DNA from 2 places in the Streptomyces sp. NPDC039462 genome. Region 2 is predicted to be linked to the other one. Evidence: predicted binding sites of a transcription regulator. Region 2 holds the regulator's gene; the other holds the start of a gene.
The links. The regulator HspR, encoded in region 2, represses chaperone genes until heat shock. The targets are predictions, from matches to a motif close to TTGAGNNNNNNNNNCTCAA.
Positions count from the first base shown of each region.

Region 1: lon (endopeptidase La) is a predicted target of HspR. The motif match lies at 1,486-1,504, and genes of this name have one in related genera.

Region 1 covers NZ_JBVKAO010000002.1:527,807-531,213, reverse strand. The annotation lists gene ACZ7LU_RS13030 (methyltransferase) at 283-1,287, opposite strand; gene lon (endopeptidase La) at 1,527-3,407, shown strand, end outside.
Region 2 covers NZ_JBVKAO010000004.1:422,068-425,474, reverse strand. The annotation lists gene ACZ7LU_RS24300 (helix-turn-helix transcriptional regulator) at 1-239, shown strand, start outside; gene ACZ7LU_RS24295 (hypothetical protein) at 436-948, opposite strand; gene ACZ7LU_RS24290 (heat shock protein transcriptional repressor HspR) at 1,052-1,507, opposite strand; gene dnaJ (molecular chaperone DnaJ) at 1,512-2,702, opposite strand; gene grpE (nucleotide exchange factor GrpE) at 2,736-3,407, opposite strand, start outside.

The DNA of each region.
Region 1 (3,407 bases), on a different contig from region 2:
GGCGCCCCGCGCCCCGAATGCACTCGGCCGCTGCCTGTCTCGCCGTCGGCTGCGGCTCGGGGGTGGCTGAGCGCGCAGTTCCCCGCGCCCCTGGGTGGGGCTTCGTGCCGTCGCCCGGTCGGCGCCCCGAGCGTCGGATGCCGTTGGCCGCTGCCTGTCTCGCCGTCGGCTGCCGCTCGGGGGTGGCTGAGCGCGCAGTTCCCCGCGCCCCTGGGTGGGACTTCGCGCCGTTGCCCGGGCGGCGCCCCGCACCCCTGGGTGGAGCTTCGTGTCGTCGTCGTGTCAGGCGGCCGCTACCGCCTCCACGATCGACGGGAACGCGTCCGTCGGCAGAATGCGCGTCAGGCGCAGTCCCGCCCGGACGAGCAGTGCTGCGAACTCGTCCTCCGTGCGCTCCTGGCCGTCCACGATCGCTGCCATCGCCACGTCCAGGGTCTTGCCGATGTGCGGTTCGTTGCCGGACGGCAGGACGCAGTCGACGATCAGGAGGCGTGCGTCCGGTGCCATCGCCGCGCGGCAGTTGCGCAGGATCCGCTCGCAGTCCGCGTCCGGCCAGTCGTGCAGGACGTGTTTGAGGACGTAGATGTCGCCGCCCTGGGGCACCTCGGCGAAGAAGTCCCCGGACTCGGCCCGCCATCTGCCGCGCAGCTCCTCGTCGCCGCCCAGGAGGTGCGTGCTCACCGCGGGCACCTGGTCGTAGAGGACACCCGTCAGGCCGGGCCGCCCGCGCAGGACCGCGCGCAGCAGTCCGCCGCGGCCGCCGCCGACGTCCACCACGGTGCCCTTCTCCGGGAAGGGGTACGTCCCGGCGATCACCGCGTCGACCGGACCCGACAGTGACGCCATGCCGCTGTCGAAGAGCTCCCGCAGCTCGGCGTCCTCGGCCAGATACGCGAAGAACGGCTTGCCGAAGACCCGTTCGAAGGACGGGCCGGCCTGGCGGACCGTCTCCTCAAGACCCGCGGAGGTCCGCCAGAACGCCTGGTCGGTCAGCATCACGACCGCCGGGTGCAGCGAGTCGGGCACGTCGGTGCGGAGTGCGTTCGCGAGCGGGGTCAGGTGGAACGCGCCCGCCCCGTCCTCACGGAAGACGCCGCGCGTGGCGAGATAGCGCAGGACGCGGCGGAGGTGCCCGGCGTGGGTGCCGGTCGGCTCGGCCAGTTGCTCGGCGGTGCGCGGCCCCGCCGCCAGATGGTCGGCCACCCGGCAGAGCGCCGCCGTGCGCAGCGCCGCCGAGAAGAGATGCCCCAGTGCGTGGTCCGCGAGCTGCCAGGTCACGTCCCGCATGCCGCCGTCACCGTTCTCGGGTGTGTCCACCTTGGATCCCCTCCGTGGGAGTCGGAGTGTCCACGGTCCCAGGGGGACGGCCGGGAGGGAACGGTACGCGGGGGACGGGCGACCGGAAACGAGCCATGGGCGGAGCCGCTTTTTGCGTGATCGCTTAGAGCGAACACGCCCCGGGGAACAACTCGGCGCTCATAACCATTGAGTCGATACAGCTCAACTTGAATGCCGAAGGGGAGATCATGGCTACTGAGTCCACCTCGTACACACCGCTCACTCTGCCTGTGCTGCCGCTCGACGACGAGGTGGTCCTGCCCGGCATGGTGGTTCCGTTCGACCTGTCCGACGCCGATGTGCGCGCCGCGGTGGAGGCCGCCCAGGCCGCGGCCCGCTCCAGTGGCGACAGCAAGCCGAAGGTGCTGCTTGTTCCGCGCATCGACGGGACGTACGCCGCGACCGGTGTCCTCGGCACCGTCGAGCAGGTCGGGCGGCTCTCCGACGGCGACCCCGGCGCCCTCATCCGCGGCCGGAGCCGCGTCCGCATCGGCGCGGGCACGACCGGTCCCGGCGCCGCCCTCTGGGTCGAGGGAGTGCAGCTCGACGACACCGTGCCCGACCCCCTGCCGGGCGCCGTCACCGAGCTCGTCAAGGAGTACAAGGCGCTCGCCACCAGCTGGCTGAAGAAGCGCGGCGCCTGGCAGGTCGTCGACCGCGTCACCCAGATCGACGACGTCTCCGCGCTCGCCGACAATTCCGGCTACTCGCCGTTCCTGACCACCCAGCAGAAGGTCGAGCTCCTGGAGACCGAGGACGCCGTCGCGCGCCTCAGGCTCGCCACCGAGCAGCTGCGCGAGCACCTCGCCGAGCAGGACGTCGCCGAGTCCATCGCCAAGGACGTACAGGAAGGCGTGGACAAGCAGCAGCGCGAGTTCCTGCTGCGCCGCCAGCTCGACGCCGTCCGCAAGGAGCTGCGCGAGCTCAACGGCGACAGCAAGGACGCGGCGGAGGAGTCCGACGACTACCGCGCCCGCGTCGAGGCCGCCGACCTCCCCGAGAAGGTCCGCGAGGCCGCCCTCAAGGAGGTCGACAAGCTGGAGCGCGCGAGCGACCAGTCGCCCGAGGGCTCCTGGATCCGCACCTGGCTGGACACCGTCCTCGAACTGCCGTGGAACGAACGCACCGAGGACGAGTACGACATCAAGGGCGCCCAGCGCGTCCTCGACGCCGAGCACGCGGGCCTGGAGGACGTGAAGGAGCGCATCACCGAGTACCTCGCGGTGCGCAAGCGCCGTGCCGACCGCGGCCTCGGAGTCGTCGGCGGGCGCCGCGGCGGCGCCGTCCTCGCCCTCGTCGGCCCGCCCGGCGTCGGCAAGACCTCGCTCGGCGAGTCCGTCGCGCACGCCATGGGCCGCAAGTTCGTGCGGGTCGCGCTCGGCGGCGTACGGGACGAGGCGGAGATCCGCGGCCACCGCCGTACGTACGTGGGGGCGCTGCCCGGACGCATCGTGCGGGCCATCAAGGAGGCCGGGTCGATGAACCCGGTGGTGCTCCTCGACGAGATCGACAAGGTCGGCTCGGACTTCCGGGGCGACCCGGCCGCCGCCCTCCTCGAAGTCCTCGACCCGGCGCAGAACCACACCTTCCGCGACCACTACCTGGAGGTCGAGCTCGACCTCAGCGACGTCGTCTTCCTCGCCACGGCGAACGTCCTCGAAGCCATCCCCGAGGCGCTGCTCGACCGCATGGAGCTCGTCCGCCTCGACGGCTACACCGAGGACGAGAAGGTCGTCATCGCCCGCGACCACCTGCTCCCGCGCCAGCTGGAGCGGGCCGGCCTGGCGGAGGACGAGGTCACCCTCGACGAGAGCGCGCTGCGCAAGCTCGCCGGTGAGTACACGCGCGAGGCGGGCGTCCGCAACCTGGAGCGCTCCGTCGCGCGGCTGCTCCGCAAGGTCGCGGCCCAGCACGAACTGGGCGACAGGGAGCTGCCGTTCACCGTCACCGACGAGGACCTGCGCGGCCTGCTCGGCCGGCCGCGGCACGTGCCCGAGTCCGCCCAGGACCCGGCCGAGCGGCGCACGGCGGTGCCGGGCGTGGCGACCGGGCTCGCGGTCACCGGGGCC
Region 2 (3,407 bases):
CCCCCATGTGGCCGCAAGCGGCTCCCCAGCCGTCCGAGAACGGCATCACCGCCCGCCAGCACGCCATCGCCGGCCTCCTCGTGGAAGGCCTCACCGACGCCGAGATCGCCGAGCGCCTCGGCATGAACGTCCGCACCGCCCGCGTCCACATCGCCAAGCTGGCGGCCACCCTCGGCAGCAACAGCCGCGCCCAGCTCGGCTTCCTGATCGCCCGGTCGGGGATCCTCGACCGGGGATGACTCGTCCGGTTCCGGGTGCCTTGTGCCTTCTTGTTCCCTCCTCAGCTCACTGCACCGCAACAAGATGGCGCTACCGCCCACCCCGCCCCGCCCTGCAAGCTGGGGGCAGCGGCGGGGGCAGCTGGCAGGCCCCCTCCCGCTTCCCCCGAGCGCCCCGGCCGACTGCTCCCCCGTAGCCGACCGGGGCGCTCTCACGTCACGCCAGGGGGCTGCCCCACTCGCGCAACAACTCCACCCGCTGTGCCGCCCGCGGCGACCCGCCCTCATGGCGGCGGCCCCAGTCGGACATCGCCGTCAGGGCGGTGAGGAGGGTCCCCGCGCCTTCCGTGAGGCGGGCGAGGAGGGCGCGCGAGAGGTCGTACTCCGTACGGGAGTAACCGACCGCCGCCGCCGTGTACGCCGTCAGCTCCGTCTCCTCGCCCTCGGCGTCCGTGAGACGCACCGTCATCGTCGGAGCCTCGTCGCTGCCGCCGAGGCCGACCGTGAGCGCCAGGTCGACCACCGCGCCCACCTGCCGCTTCAGGGACTTCACCGGGACGTCGTCGACGGTCAGCGCGCGCACGTCCTCCCACGGCCACATGCCGGACTGCTTGTCGCCGAGGGCCAGTACGCCCTCCGGCGTCAGCCGCACCCCGGGAGCGAGCCCGGCCGGCTTCGCCCCCACGTACACATCGCCCTCGGCGATCCAGAACAGGCCCACCATGGCCATCGTCAGCTCAACTCCCCGCACCCGTACACACCGAAGCGGGGCCGGGAGGTCACCACCTCCCGGCCCCGCTTCAGGGTACTCAGACGTCCTCAGACCATGAGGTCTACTGCTCGGTCGTCCGCTTCGGCCGCCACACCACCAGCGCGCTCGCCTGCTGCACGTCCTGGTAGGGGACGAGGTCGCGGCGGTACGAGGCGTGCACCGCCGCTTCGCGCTGCTGCATCGCCGCGGCGGCGCCGTCCACGGCCGCGGAGAGCTCCGCGACCCGCGACTGGAGCGCCGCGACCTGGTTCTCCAGCTCGATGATGCGCTTGATGCCCGCGAGGTTGATGCCCTCTTCCTGCGACAGCTGCTGCACCGTGCGGAGCAGCTCGATGTCGCGGGCGGAATAGCGTCGGCCGCGGCCCGCCGTGCGGTCCGGGGAGACCAGACCCAGGCGGTCGTACTGCCGCAGGGTCTGCGGGTGCAGACCGCTCAGCTGGGCGGCCACCGAGATGACGTACACGGGTGTCTCGTCGGTGAGTTGGTACGGATTATGACGACGGCCGACCCTATCCATGGGGTCACGCTCCCTTCGCGGCCTGGAACAGTTCTGCCCGCGGGTCGTCGCCCGCAGTCGCCTTGCGGTAGGACTCCAGGGCTTCCTTCGCCGAGTCCGACAGGGATGTCGGGACCGACACCTCCACCGTCACGAGCAGGTCGCCCCGGGTGCCGTCCTTGCGGACCGCGCCCTTTCCGCGGGCCCGCATCGTACGACCGTTCGGCGTGCCGGCGGGGAGCTTCAGGGTGACGGGCGGCCCACCCAGGGTGGGCACCTTCACCTCGCCGCCCAGCGTCGCCTCCGGGTACGTCACCGGAACCGTGACCGTGAGGTTGTCGCCCTTGCGGCCGAAGACGGGGTGGCTGTCGACGTGCACGACCACGTACAGATCGCCTGCCGGGCCGCCCCGCTCACCGGGCGCGCCCTTGCCGCGCAGGCGGATGCGCTGCCCGTCCGAGACACCGGCCGGGATCCGCACCTGCATGGTGCGCGACGACTTGGCGCGGCCGCTGCCGCCGCAGACCTCGCAGGGGTCCTGGGCGATCAGCCCACGGCCCTTGCAGTCCATGCACGGGTCGGTGAGGGAGAACCCTCCGCCACCGCCCCGCGAGACCTGGCCCGTGCCGACGCAGGTCGGGCACACGCGCGGCGTGCCGTTCTTGTCGCCGGTGCCGGAGCACGCCTTGCAGGCGGCCTGGGAGGACATGCGGAGCGGCACGGTCGCGCCGTCCACCGCCTCCGTGAAACTGAGCGTGACCTCGGACTCGATGTCCTGGCCGCGCCTCGGCTGCGTACGCGTGCCGGCTCCGGCACCCGCGCCGCCGCGGTTGAACAGGCCCCCGAAGACGTCACCGAGACCGCCGCCGAAGCCGCCGGCCGCTCCACCGCCACCCGGGCCGCCGCCTCCGAAGAGGTCGCCCAGGTCGAAGTTGAACGAGCCGCCGCCGGCTCCGGGGCCCTGCCGGAATCCACCGTTGCCGAAGAGAGCACGCGCTTCGTCGTACTCCTTGCGCTTCTTGGGGTCCCCGAGGACGTCGTTCGCCTCGGAGATCTCCTTGAAGCGCTCCTCCGCCTTGGTGTTGCCCTTGTTGGCGTCCGGGTGGTTCTCGCGGGCGAGCTTCCGGTACGCCTTCTTGATCTCGGCTTCGGTGGCGTCCTTGGGGACGCCGAGGACCTTGTAGTAGTCCTTCTCGATGAAGTCCTTGGTGCTCATCCCCGACGTCCCTCCTCACTCATGTCGTTGCCGTCAGCCCTCGTCCGGGCCACCGGTCTCCTTCTCGTCGGCCTTCTCCGCGCTCGCGGAGCCGTCGGGCTCCTCGCCCTTGACCGTCTGCGCGCCGGGCTGCGGCTCGGCGACGGCCACCCGCGCGGGGCGGATGGTGCGCTCGCCGATCCGGTACCCCGGCTGCAGGATCGCGACGCAGGTCGTCTCGGTGACGTCCGGTGCGTAGCTGTGCATCAGGGCTTCGTGGATCGTCGGGTCGAAGGGCTCGCCCTCCTTGCCGAACTGCTGAAGGCCCATCTTGGCGACGACGGTCTCGAGGGACTCGGCCACCGACTTGAAGCCGCCCACCAGCTCGCCGTGCTCACGGGCGCGGCCGATGTCGTCGAGGGTGGGGAGGAGCTCGGAGAGGAGGTTCGCCGAGGCGATCTCCTTCACCGTCACCTTGTCCCGCTCCACCCGACGGCGGTAGTTCTGGTACTCGGCCTGCAGCCGCTGGAGGTCGCCGGTGCGCTCGTCGAGCGCGGTGCGGACCTGGTCCAGCTGGGCGGTCAGGCTCACGTCCTGAGCGGACGTCTTGCTCGCTGCTGCGTCCCCGGCCGGGGCCGCCGGACCCTCCTCGGTGGAGGGCTCGGCGGCCTTCGGCGTCGCGTCATCAGGGGTGGCGCCGGAGGGGACGTCAGGCTTCTCGGCGTT